One region of the Bacillus pfraonensis genome, then DNA from elsewhere that is predicted to be linked to it. Evidence: predicted binding sites of a transcription regulator. Region 1 holds the regulator's gene; each other region holds the start of a gene.

Region 1 (3,285 bases):
TATTTGACCCCCTTGGATTTTTAAAATGTATATAATTAACCGATAACTGCTAAAATGTCACTTTCACGTAAAATCAAGTAGTCTGTACCTTCATATTTCACTTCAGTACCTGCATATTTTGAGAAGATGATAAGATCACCTGCTGCTACCTCTAAAGCAACACGCTCACCATTTTCAAGCACTCGACCAGTACCTACTGCAACAACTTTACCCTCTTGTGGTTTTTCTTTTGCAGTGTCTGGTAATACAATACCACTTGCTGTTTTTTCTTCTGCTTGAACAAGCTCAATTACAACGCGATCACCTAATGGCTTTAGCATGAACAATAACCTCCTCATTTTCCTATGTAAATTTTCTTTATTAGCACTCAAAGACTATGAGTGCTAACACACTTATAATAATAAATAATCTAAATTTCTTTTGCAAGTAAAAAAATCATAATTTTTTCGCAAATTACGATATAAACTTTTTCTATACAACAATAACAGCAATAATTCTCAAGAAAGCCTTTTTATATGAATCGGCTTTTCCACTTATCGTATGTTACAATATGAAGGATGCCATAAGTTATTTTCTCTATAGGTACTGCTTTTTCCTGTTATCTATTTCATTTTCAAATAAAGATTTACAAAAAAATAATAATACAAACAGTTATTACGTATCCCACGGCGGGATGTTCACATGTTTCCTCGCCTTATCTCATAAATTAGAGTTAGAAAGGATGGTTAACCCATTTGAAAAAACAATATTGGTGGATTATAGTTACATATATTCTGATGCAACTATCGGGAATTTTTGGCATATGGCTCCTTTTCAAAACAGGACTATATGATAATATGGCAGTTTCACGAGAGCAGAAAATGCAAATCATGGCTGGGCACTGGTCAATCATCAGCTTTTTTATTGCATTATGTATTATACTTTGGCTTCTTAGAACCGATATACGTGAAAGACATTTAGATACGAAGCGAGCTAGCATTCCTGCTACAATCGGCTGGATTTTTATCGGTTTCTTTTTAGCTATGTTTGCTCAAATACTTGCAGCTAATATTGAAATGCGATTATTAGGGATTAATCCTGGTTCTCAAAACACTCAAGATTTGATGGAAATAGCAAGAGCTACTCCATGGTTCCTTATTGTTATATCTATCATCGGTCCTATTTTAGAAGAGATTGTCTTTAGAAAGATTTTATTTGGAACACTCTATAAAAGATTTAATTTCTTTATCGCAGCCATTATTAGTTCGCTTGTTTTCGCGGCCATTCACTTTGATTTTACACACTTGTTAGTATACACTTCCATGGGGCTTGTTTTCGCTTTTCTATATGTGAAAACAAAACGAATCATCGTTCCTATTATGGCTCATGTCGCGATGAATACATTAGTCGCAATAACTCAAGTACTAGTAAGTAACGAACAAATACAAGAAATGATCAAACAAGCAGAAAAAATGCAAGGATTTATCGGAGGATTTTAAATATGAGGAACTCACCATTGTTCATGGCAGCACTGTATTTCCTTCTTGGATGTATCTTTACACGTTTCGCAATTACGAACGTTACAGATACAATTTGGAACTTTTGGACACTGCTGTTCGCTGCTATGGCAACAATTGATTTTAATTTGGCACTTCGACTTATCTTAGTCAAATTTACAAAGAAAAGGCAATAATAAAACGCAGAGGGATTTCCTCTGCGTTTTATTGTGGATAATTTTTCAAAAAATAAACGAGCGTTTGTAATTCTACAGCTAAATCAATATGATGAATTCTTATGTTTTCTGACACATTTAATCGTGCCGGTGTAAAATTTAAAATTCCATGTACATTTGTTTCGGCCAATCGATCTGCTACAGCTTGTGCAACGGTAGCAGGTACTGTTAATATTGCCACCTGTATATCATTTGTTAAACGTTCTTCTAATTCATCCAAATGATATACAGGAATTCCTCCGATTTCTTTTCCAACTTTCTCTTCATTGACATCAAACGCCATTTCAATCTTTGTATTATTATTTTTCGTGAAATTGTAATGTAAGAAAGCGGTCCCTAAATTACCCACTCCAATAAGTGCTACACGTGTTATATCATCTTGATCGAGCGTTTCTCGGAAGAATGATAGTAAATAATTCACATTATATCCATATCCCTTTTTCCCTAACGCTCCAAAATATGAAAAATCTCTCCGAATTGTTGCTGAGTCTACCTTTACCGCCTCACTCAATTCTGCCGATGAAACACGTTGCTTACCAGAAAGAGATAAATTTTGGATAAATCGATAGTATAGAGGCAATCGTTTGGCAGTGGCCTGTGGAATCTTTTGCTGATCCATGTAACCTCTCCTCTCTTCCTATCTTTGTTCACAGATTTAAAATAAATACATAAGTTTAGCACTTATGACTTTCCCTGTATAATAGAGAGAAGAATTCTCTCTTTATTTTAAACTATACACTATTTTTAGTATGATTGAGAAATATAAACATGGCAAAGTTAAGAAATTATTTGAGGTGAAAACATTGATTTTATTACAAGTGAATGGGCTTTCAAAATTATACGGTGCTGAAACAATTCTTGCAAACATTAAATTGGAAGTCCAAACAAAAGATCGAATTGCACTAGTTGGTCGAAATGGTGCTGGAAAATCTACATTATTAAAAATAATTGCCGGTGAATTATCTCACGATGGTGGAGAAATTATAAAGCCAAAAGATGTTTCTATTGGTTATTTAGCCCAAAATACAGGTTTGGAAACTTCTTTAACAATTTGGGATGAAATGCTTACCGTCTTTACACATCTGCAGCATATGGAGAAGAAACTTCGAAGGTTAGAGCAGGAAATGGGTAAGGAAGAGAACTTTTCAAATGCTGCTACGTACGAGAAATTACTCGCTGATTATGATCAATTACAGTTAGACTACAAAGATCAAGGTGGTTACCAATATGAAGCGGATATTCGCTCCATTTTAAGTGGACTTGGTTTTCCAGCGGAAACACACCAAACAACAATTTCCACATTAAGTGGCGGACAGAAAACAAGACTTGCTCTTGGGAAGCTACTATTAACAAAACCAGACTTACTCATCTTGGACGAACCAACAAACCATTTAGATATCGATACATTAACATGGCTTGAACAATATTTACAAGGCTATCCTGGAGCTATTTTAATCGTGTCCCACGATCGCTACTTTTTAGACAAGCTTGTTACACAAGTATATGAAATTTCTAATAAAGAGAGCAGACGATATGTTGGTAACTACAGTAAATATTTAGATTTAAAAGCTGCA
Region 2 (3,285 bases), on a different contig from region 1:
TGCGGAAGATGTTGCGCAGGATATACTTATTAAAAGTCAACATGTGAACCAGGAATCAATTAGAAATATAAAAGCTTATTTCATTAAGATGACGACAAATCATTGTTTAAATATACTGCAATCGGCTCAGAAAAAGAGAGAAGTATATACAGGAGAATGGCTTCCTGAGCCGGAAATAGATACGATGAAACTAAATCCTATGGACACTATAATTCAAAACGAAAGAGTATCCTATGCATTTCTTGTACTGTTAGAGAATTTAACGCCTATTGAAAGAGCTGTATTTGTCTTAAGGGAAGCCCTCAGGTACGATTATCGAGAAGTAGCGGAGATTTTAAACAAATCAGAGGCAAATTGCCGAAAGATTTACAGCCGTTGCAAAGAGAAGATACGACACGAAATACCAGTACATCCACAACAATCGGATCATACAGAAAAAATGATACATACCTTTATCAGAGGCGCAGAAACAGGGAATTTTGAGGAATTTATTAATTTGCTGACAACAGATGCAACCCTTGTCACTGATGGAGGCGGTAAAGTGCGTGCAGCTATATTTCCGATTCTGGGTAAACAGCGTATCCAGACGTTTTTGGAGGCTATTGTTTCACGAGGATTTTTCCAATTGGATCTTCTTCCAACTATAATAAATGGTCAATTTGGTATTTTAGCAAGGAATAAAGGCCGTGCAGAGAAAGCCATATGTTTTGAATGGAATGAAAGCGGAGAATCCATTAGAAGAATCTTCATTGTAGTCAATCCTGATAAGTTGAAGTATATTCCAGTTCTATAGCATTTATAAAAAAGAGATTTTTTTAAAATCTCTTTTTTATTTTGTCACAAAACAAAAAGCTAATTTGTCTTATAAGTGACGGGATATAAAAGGGATGCTATGTATGTTTTTTATTAGAGCTTCTGTCATGAATTAAGGTATGTTACGGCAGATAGTGATTGTAAATCATTCATAAAAGACCTTGTTAAATATCCTGGTATAAAAGTACAAACTCATTTTATTTTATGGAGGGAATATACGATGGAAACAAGGTTTTTAATGGGAAAGGTAAATCCAGAAGGTTATAAGGCAATGGCAGGATTAGAAAAATATTTGATGACTACAAGTATTGATGAGACATTGAAAGAGCTAATTAAAATTCGGGCCTCTCAAATCAACGGATGTGCGTATTGCATTGATCTCCATACGAAAGATGCGAGAAAATTAGGAGAAACAGAGCAGCGTATTTATGCTCTTAATGCTTGGCATGAGACACCATTTTTCACAGAGAAGGAGCGTGCTGTGCTTGCTTTGACAGAAGCAATTACACTAGTAGCGGAAACTCATGTTCCAGATGAGGTATATGAAGAAGTAAGAAAATACTTTGAAGAAAAGCAAGTTGCTGAAATTATTATGCAGATTGTTGCTATTAATGCATGGAATCGAATTGGAGTTTCTACTCGTTTAATGCCAGAATAAAGATAAAGTCTTGAAACAATAGAAAGCTATTCTTTCCAGAAAGGCTCTGGAAAGGATAGCTTTTTATGTATTACTACACATAATCTCTAATAAAACAAAGTTTTCACAATCTAAAGAAAAAGCTTACATTGAGATTGATTCCATACTCAATAAGATAACTTTCTCCTATCTGTGAAAAAGTTCACAAATAGGTCATAATTTGTGAATTAATTCACAATGATTCATGCTACAATATGAGTGTAAGGAAGTTAAACAACATTAAATTAGTACTTTAATTAATTACTTAAACAATCATAATAAATGTGAACAATAGAGAGGGGAAATTACCATGAAAAAAGGTATCAATCGCGTAGTATTAGTAGGAACAGGAGCTGTAGGTTGTAGTTATGCTTACTCAATGATCAACCAAGGTGTAGCTGAGGAATTCGTACTTGTTGATGTAAATGAAGCAAAAGCAGAAGGAGAAGCAATGGACTTAAGCCATGCGGTACCATTCTCTCCATCACCAACAAAAGTGTGGAGCGGTAGTTATGCAGATTGTAAAGATGCAGATTTAGTTGTTATCACTGCTGGATTACCACAAAAACCAGGTGAAACTCGTTTAGACTTAGTTGAGAAAAATACAAAAATCTTCAAGCAAATCGTTCGCGGTATTATGGATAGCGGATTTGATGGTATTTTCTTAATCGCAACTAACCCAGTTGACATCTTAACTTACGTAACTTGGAAAGAATCTGGATTACCAAAAGAACGTGTAATTGGTTCTGGTACAACTTTAGACTCTGCTCGTTTCCGCTATATGCTAGGTGACTACTTAAATGTAGATCCACGTAACGTTCACGCGTACATTATTGGTGAACATGGTGATACTGAACTTCCAGTATGGAGCCACACTACTGTAGGTGTACAAAAACTAGAAACAATTTTAGCGAACAACGAACAATACAACCAAGATGATTTAGATAAAATCTTTGTAAATGTACGCGATGCAGCTTACCACATTATTGAGCGTAAAGGTGCAACTTACTACGGAATCGGTATGTCACTACTTCGTGTAACGAAAGCAATCTTAAACAACGAAAATAGTGTGCTAACTGTATCTGCATACCTAGAAGGTCAATACGGTGAAAAAGACGCTTATGTAGGTGTTCCGGCTGTTATTAACCGCGAAGGTGTACGTGAAATCGTTGAGCTTGAGCTAAATGAAGAAGAAAAAGCGAAATTCGCTCACTCTGTAAAAGTATTAAAAGAAACAATGGCACCAGTACTTTAATATAATTGATAAATGATTCAGAGGCGGGAAACTGCTTCCGGCTTCTGAATTTTTATATAAAATAATATAAATTCCTTTTCCAGTTCCCTTGTATATCCCCAAAATATACCCCTTTTGTTGGAAAAGGGTCGTTTATAGAAAAAGCACTCTATATGAAAATAGAGTGCTTTTTTATTATATTATTACAAGTGAAATAATCATCTGAAATAAAACGCTTTCAATGAATATTCGTCAAAATTCGATATATTTTATCAAAAATTAAAATATTACCTTTAATTACCACGAAAAAACGTATATTTATTTAAAAATACACAAGGATATTTCAGTTTTTCAGCGAATGTTTACAAAGTAACAAAAATTCTGTCATCTTAGTGAGGTGAACATATTGAGTGTAACAAATTGTATAGAAGAGAGTTTGTATGAATTTCATACAAAAAAGTGTTATGAGAGCTATAACATATTTGGCGCGCATTTTGCAGTAGAGGATGAAATACAAGGCGTACGATTTACAGTATGGGCTCCTCATGCAAAAGCTTTGAGT
Region 3 (3,285 bases), on a different contig from region 1:
AATAAATTGTTTTGGAAGATAAGAGATGCATCGTAAATGATTGGATCATGTTTTTTAGGAGTTACATGGAATTGTGTGACACCTTCGAATAGTAATTCTATTGCGGAGGGGTTCTCATACTGTCTTTGAAAAAGTATTCTTACTTTCGTATTTGATTATTTTTTTAATTGGTAACCTGTATTCATTGACAGCTGAGCAGTATAAATTAGCAAATGCGTTTTTATTGGCAGGGGTGTTAGGTTCTTATTCACTATCAATTGTAGTTTTGAAGAGAAAATATTAGGTGGAAAGGAGAAACGTTATAATAAAACGTACCAGTGATAGAAAGAGTAGAGAGTTCAGCAGTAGAGTGGGTTGATAGAAAATTAATACATAAAATTTTATCGGCACAAATTCAAATGTATCGGCGTTCCGACAAAGAACGATAACAAAAACAGGTGGGCGAAGCCTTTATCCACAATCTAAAAAGGAGCTGTTTTATAGAGTAACTTGTAAACAGCTCTTTTGTATGTTATTTTGCAGGTTTTAAAAACGTATATAGAGCTAATAAGAAACCAAATAAAGTAAAGGTTAGAGCATCTTGGCTTGGATTGGGATCGTAGCTTTTTTGAATTTTTGTAAAGAATTCGTGTGTTTTCATGTTCATATCTCCTTTAACTAATGGTTTGCTTAATAATTATTAGGTTCTATTTTTTGAATTTTCATTCTATAAGTATTATATAATAATTTATCTATAAAAACTATAAAATATAGGACTTTGATACTTATCTATAATTGCATACTATGTCTTTTTTGAGTAAATCAAGAAAAAGGTTAACTCGTGCATACAATCCAAAAATAAATAAATACTAAATGATGAATGAACAAAGAAAGGAAGGTCTTAATTATGCCAAATTTAACAGAGCTTGAATTAGAAAACTTACGCCATATTATTGGGGGGCATACAACAATTGCAAATAAATTAGATCAATATGCACAGCAATGTACAGATCCTCAACTAAAGCAAATACTACAACAAGATGCGCAAGCTGCAAGAAACACAAAACAACAATTAATGTCCTTTTTAGGATAGGAGGTTATGAAATATGAATGAAAAAGATATGGTGAATGATTATTTAGCGGGATTAAATGCAAGCTTAGCAAGTTATGCGCATTACATAGCAGAGTCAAATAACGAACAGCTACATCAAACGCTGATTCACATTCGAAACCAGGATGAGATGAGACAACGTAATGTATATAAATATGCATTGCAAAAAGGGTATTATAAACCAGCGGCTCCTGCAAATCCAATGGTTGTTCAGCAAACGAAAAGTCAATTAAGCGCACAGTAATGAATAAAAAAAGCGAGTGAATATCAGATGATCATTCCCTCGCTTTTTTATTTGTATATATGTCAATAAAGATGTATAAAATATTTTTCCAGTTGTAACAAATATGACGAAAACAGAGTAGCGTGTTTCACAAAATATACATAAAACTTGCTCAACATTTCACAAAGTATCCATGGTTTCTATAGTGAGAATCTCTATAATAAAAAGTGTAAAGAACAAACAAAAACAATACAGAAATACTTAGGAGAGATTCTTATGAATAGAAACACAAGAAAAATCGCAATTATTGGAACTGGATTAGTTGGATCAAGCTGTGCGTATTCAATTGTGAATCAAGGTATCTGTGAAGAACTGACATTAATTGATATAAATCATGAACGTGCAGTTGGAGAAGCGATGGATTTATCGCACTGCATTAATTTTACAAATACAAGAACAAAAGTATATGCAGCTACTTATGAAGACTGCAAAGATATGGACATTGTGATTATTACAGCAGGTCCAGCGCCAAAACCAGGACAAAGTCGTTTAGATACTCTAGGAGCAAGCGCAAAGATTATGGAAAGTGTTGTAGCAGGTGTAATGGAAAGTGGATTTGATGGCATTTTCTTAATCGCATCAAACCCAGTTGATATTATTACTTATCAAGTTTGGAAATTGTCTGGATTGCCAAGAAATCGCGTGATTGGTACTGGAACATCGTTAGATTCTTCACGTTTAAGAACAATTTTATCTGAAATGCTTGAAGTGGATCCTCGTAGTATTCACGGTTATTCATTAGGTGAGCATGGTGATTCCCAAATGGTTGCTTGGTCTCACGTTACAGTTGGTGGGAAACCAATCTTACAAATTTTAGATGAACAAAAAGAGCGTTTCGGTGAAATTGACTTAGATGAAATTGTTGAGAAAACTGCCAAAGCTGGTTGGGAAATTTATAAACGTAAAGGAACTACTTATTACGGCATTGGTAACTCACTAGCTTATATCGCACGCTCTATCTTTAATGATGATCACCGTGTAATTGCTGTTTCAGCAATTTTAGATGGTGAGTATGGTGAATATAATATTTGCACAGGTGTACCAGCAATTATTACAAGAGATGGTGTGAAAGAAGTTGTTGAACTAAACTTAACAGAAACTGAAGAAGGCCGATTTGCACAATCAAATGATATTTTACGTGACTATATGAAAACAATCGGCTACTAAACTAGGAGAAGGTGAAGCAGATGAAGGAATATATAATGTCTCGTGTCTTTAAAGGTTCTGCCGGAATTGCACAAGGTATTTTCGTATCCCTTGGAATTGGTTTACTTATCGAAAATATTGGAAGAATTGTTGATATTCCGATGTTGATTACAATTGGAGTTGTTGCGAAATCACTGATGGCACCAGCAATTGGAGCAGGGATTGCTTTTATGCTTGGAGCAAACGGACTTGTCATTTTCTCAGCGATGGTTGCCGGGGCGATTGGAGCAGGATCCATTTCGATTACTGAAGCTGGTCTAATCATTAAAACTGGTGAACCGATTGGTGCGTTATTAACAGCAACTTTAGCAGTTTATATCGGTAAACGGTTAAGCGGAAAAACTGCTTTAGATATGATGCTCGTTCCATTTGTAGCAATACTTGGTTCTGGCATAGTCGGTATTTGGTTATCTCAAAATATTAGTCCTGTTTTAAATGCAATTGGCGCATTTATTAAAGATAGTTCAGCTGGTAGTCCATTTATTGCTTCTATCGTGCTTGCGGTTGTTTGGGGACTATTATTAATCTCACCAGCGTCATCAGCAGCTCTAGCAATTGCACTTAGCCTAGATGGTGTTGCAGGAGGTGCAGCACTTGCAGGATGCGTCGCTCAATTTATCGGATTCTCTGTTATCTCAGCAAAAGAAAACAATTTAGGTGGTATTTTAGCACAGGCCCTTTGTACTCCGAAAGTCCAATTGCCGAA

Evidence for each region. The regulator Rex, encoded in region 1, represses fermentation and respiration genes when NADH is low (regulators of the CRP and FNR family bind a similar motif). The targets are predictions, from matches to a motif close to TTGTGAAATATTTCACAA.
Region 2: a site for Rex is predicted at 1,671-1,688, ahead of KFD70_RS28515 (L-lactate dehydrogenase). Genes of this name have one in related genera too.
Region 3: a site for Rex is predicted at 1,482-1,499, ahead of KFD70_RS03290 (L-lactate dehydrogenase). Genes of this name have one in related genera too.

The regions. Positions count from the first base shown of each region.
Region 1 is NZ_JAHCDO010000048.1:4,686-7,970, reverse strand. It holds gene groES (co-chaperone GroES) at 36-320, opposite strand; gene KFD70_RS26690 (CPBP family intramembrane glutamic endopeptidase) at 735-1,478, shown strand; gene KFD70_RS26685 (YdiK family protein) at 1,481-1,672, shown strand; gene KFD70_RS26680 (redox-sensing transcriptional repressor Rex) at 1,701-2,330, opposite strand; gene KFD70_RS26675 (ABC-F family ATP-binding cassette domain-containing protein) at 2,515-3,285, shown strand, end outside.
Region 2 is NZ_JAHCDO010000072.1:1,348-4,632, reverse strand. It holds gene KFD70_RS28525 (RNA polymerase sigma-70 factor) at 1-793, shown strand, start outside; gene KFD70_RS28520 (carboxymuconolactone decarboxylase family protein) at 1,034-1,471, shown strand; gene KFD70_RS28515 (L-lactate dehydrogenase) at 1,800-2,744, shown strand; partial or broken gene glgB (1,4-alpha-glucan branching protein GlgB) at 3,130-3,285, shown strand, end outside.
Region 3 is NZ_JAHCDO010000003.1:86,775-90,059, reverse strand. It holds partial or broken gene KFD70_RS03310 (DUF2178 domain-containing protein) at 134-283, shown strand; gene KFD70_RS03305 (hypothetical protein) at 512-640, opposite strand; gene KFD70_RS03300 (hypothetical protein) at 887-1,072, shown strand; gene KFD70_RS03295 (spore coat protein) at 1,086-1,334, shown strand; gene KFD70_RS03290 (L-lactate dehydrogenase) at 1,590-2,540, shown strand; gene KFD70_RS03285 (PTS sugar transporter subunit IIC) at 2,561-3,285, shown strand, end outside.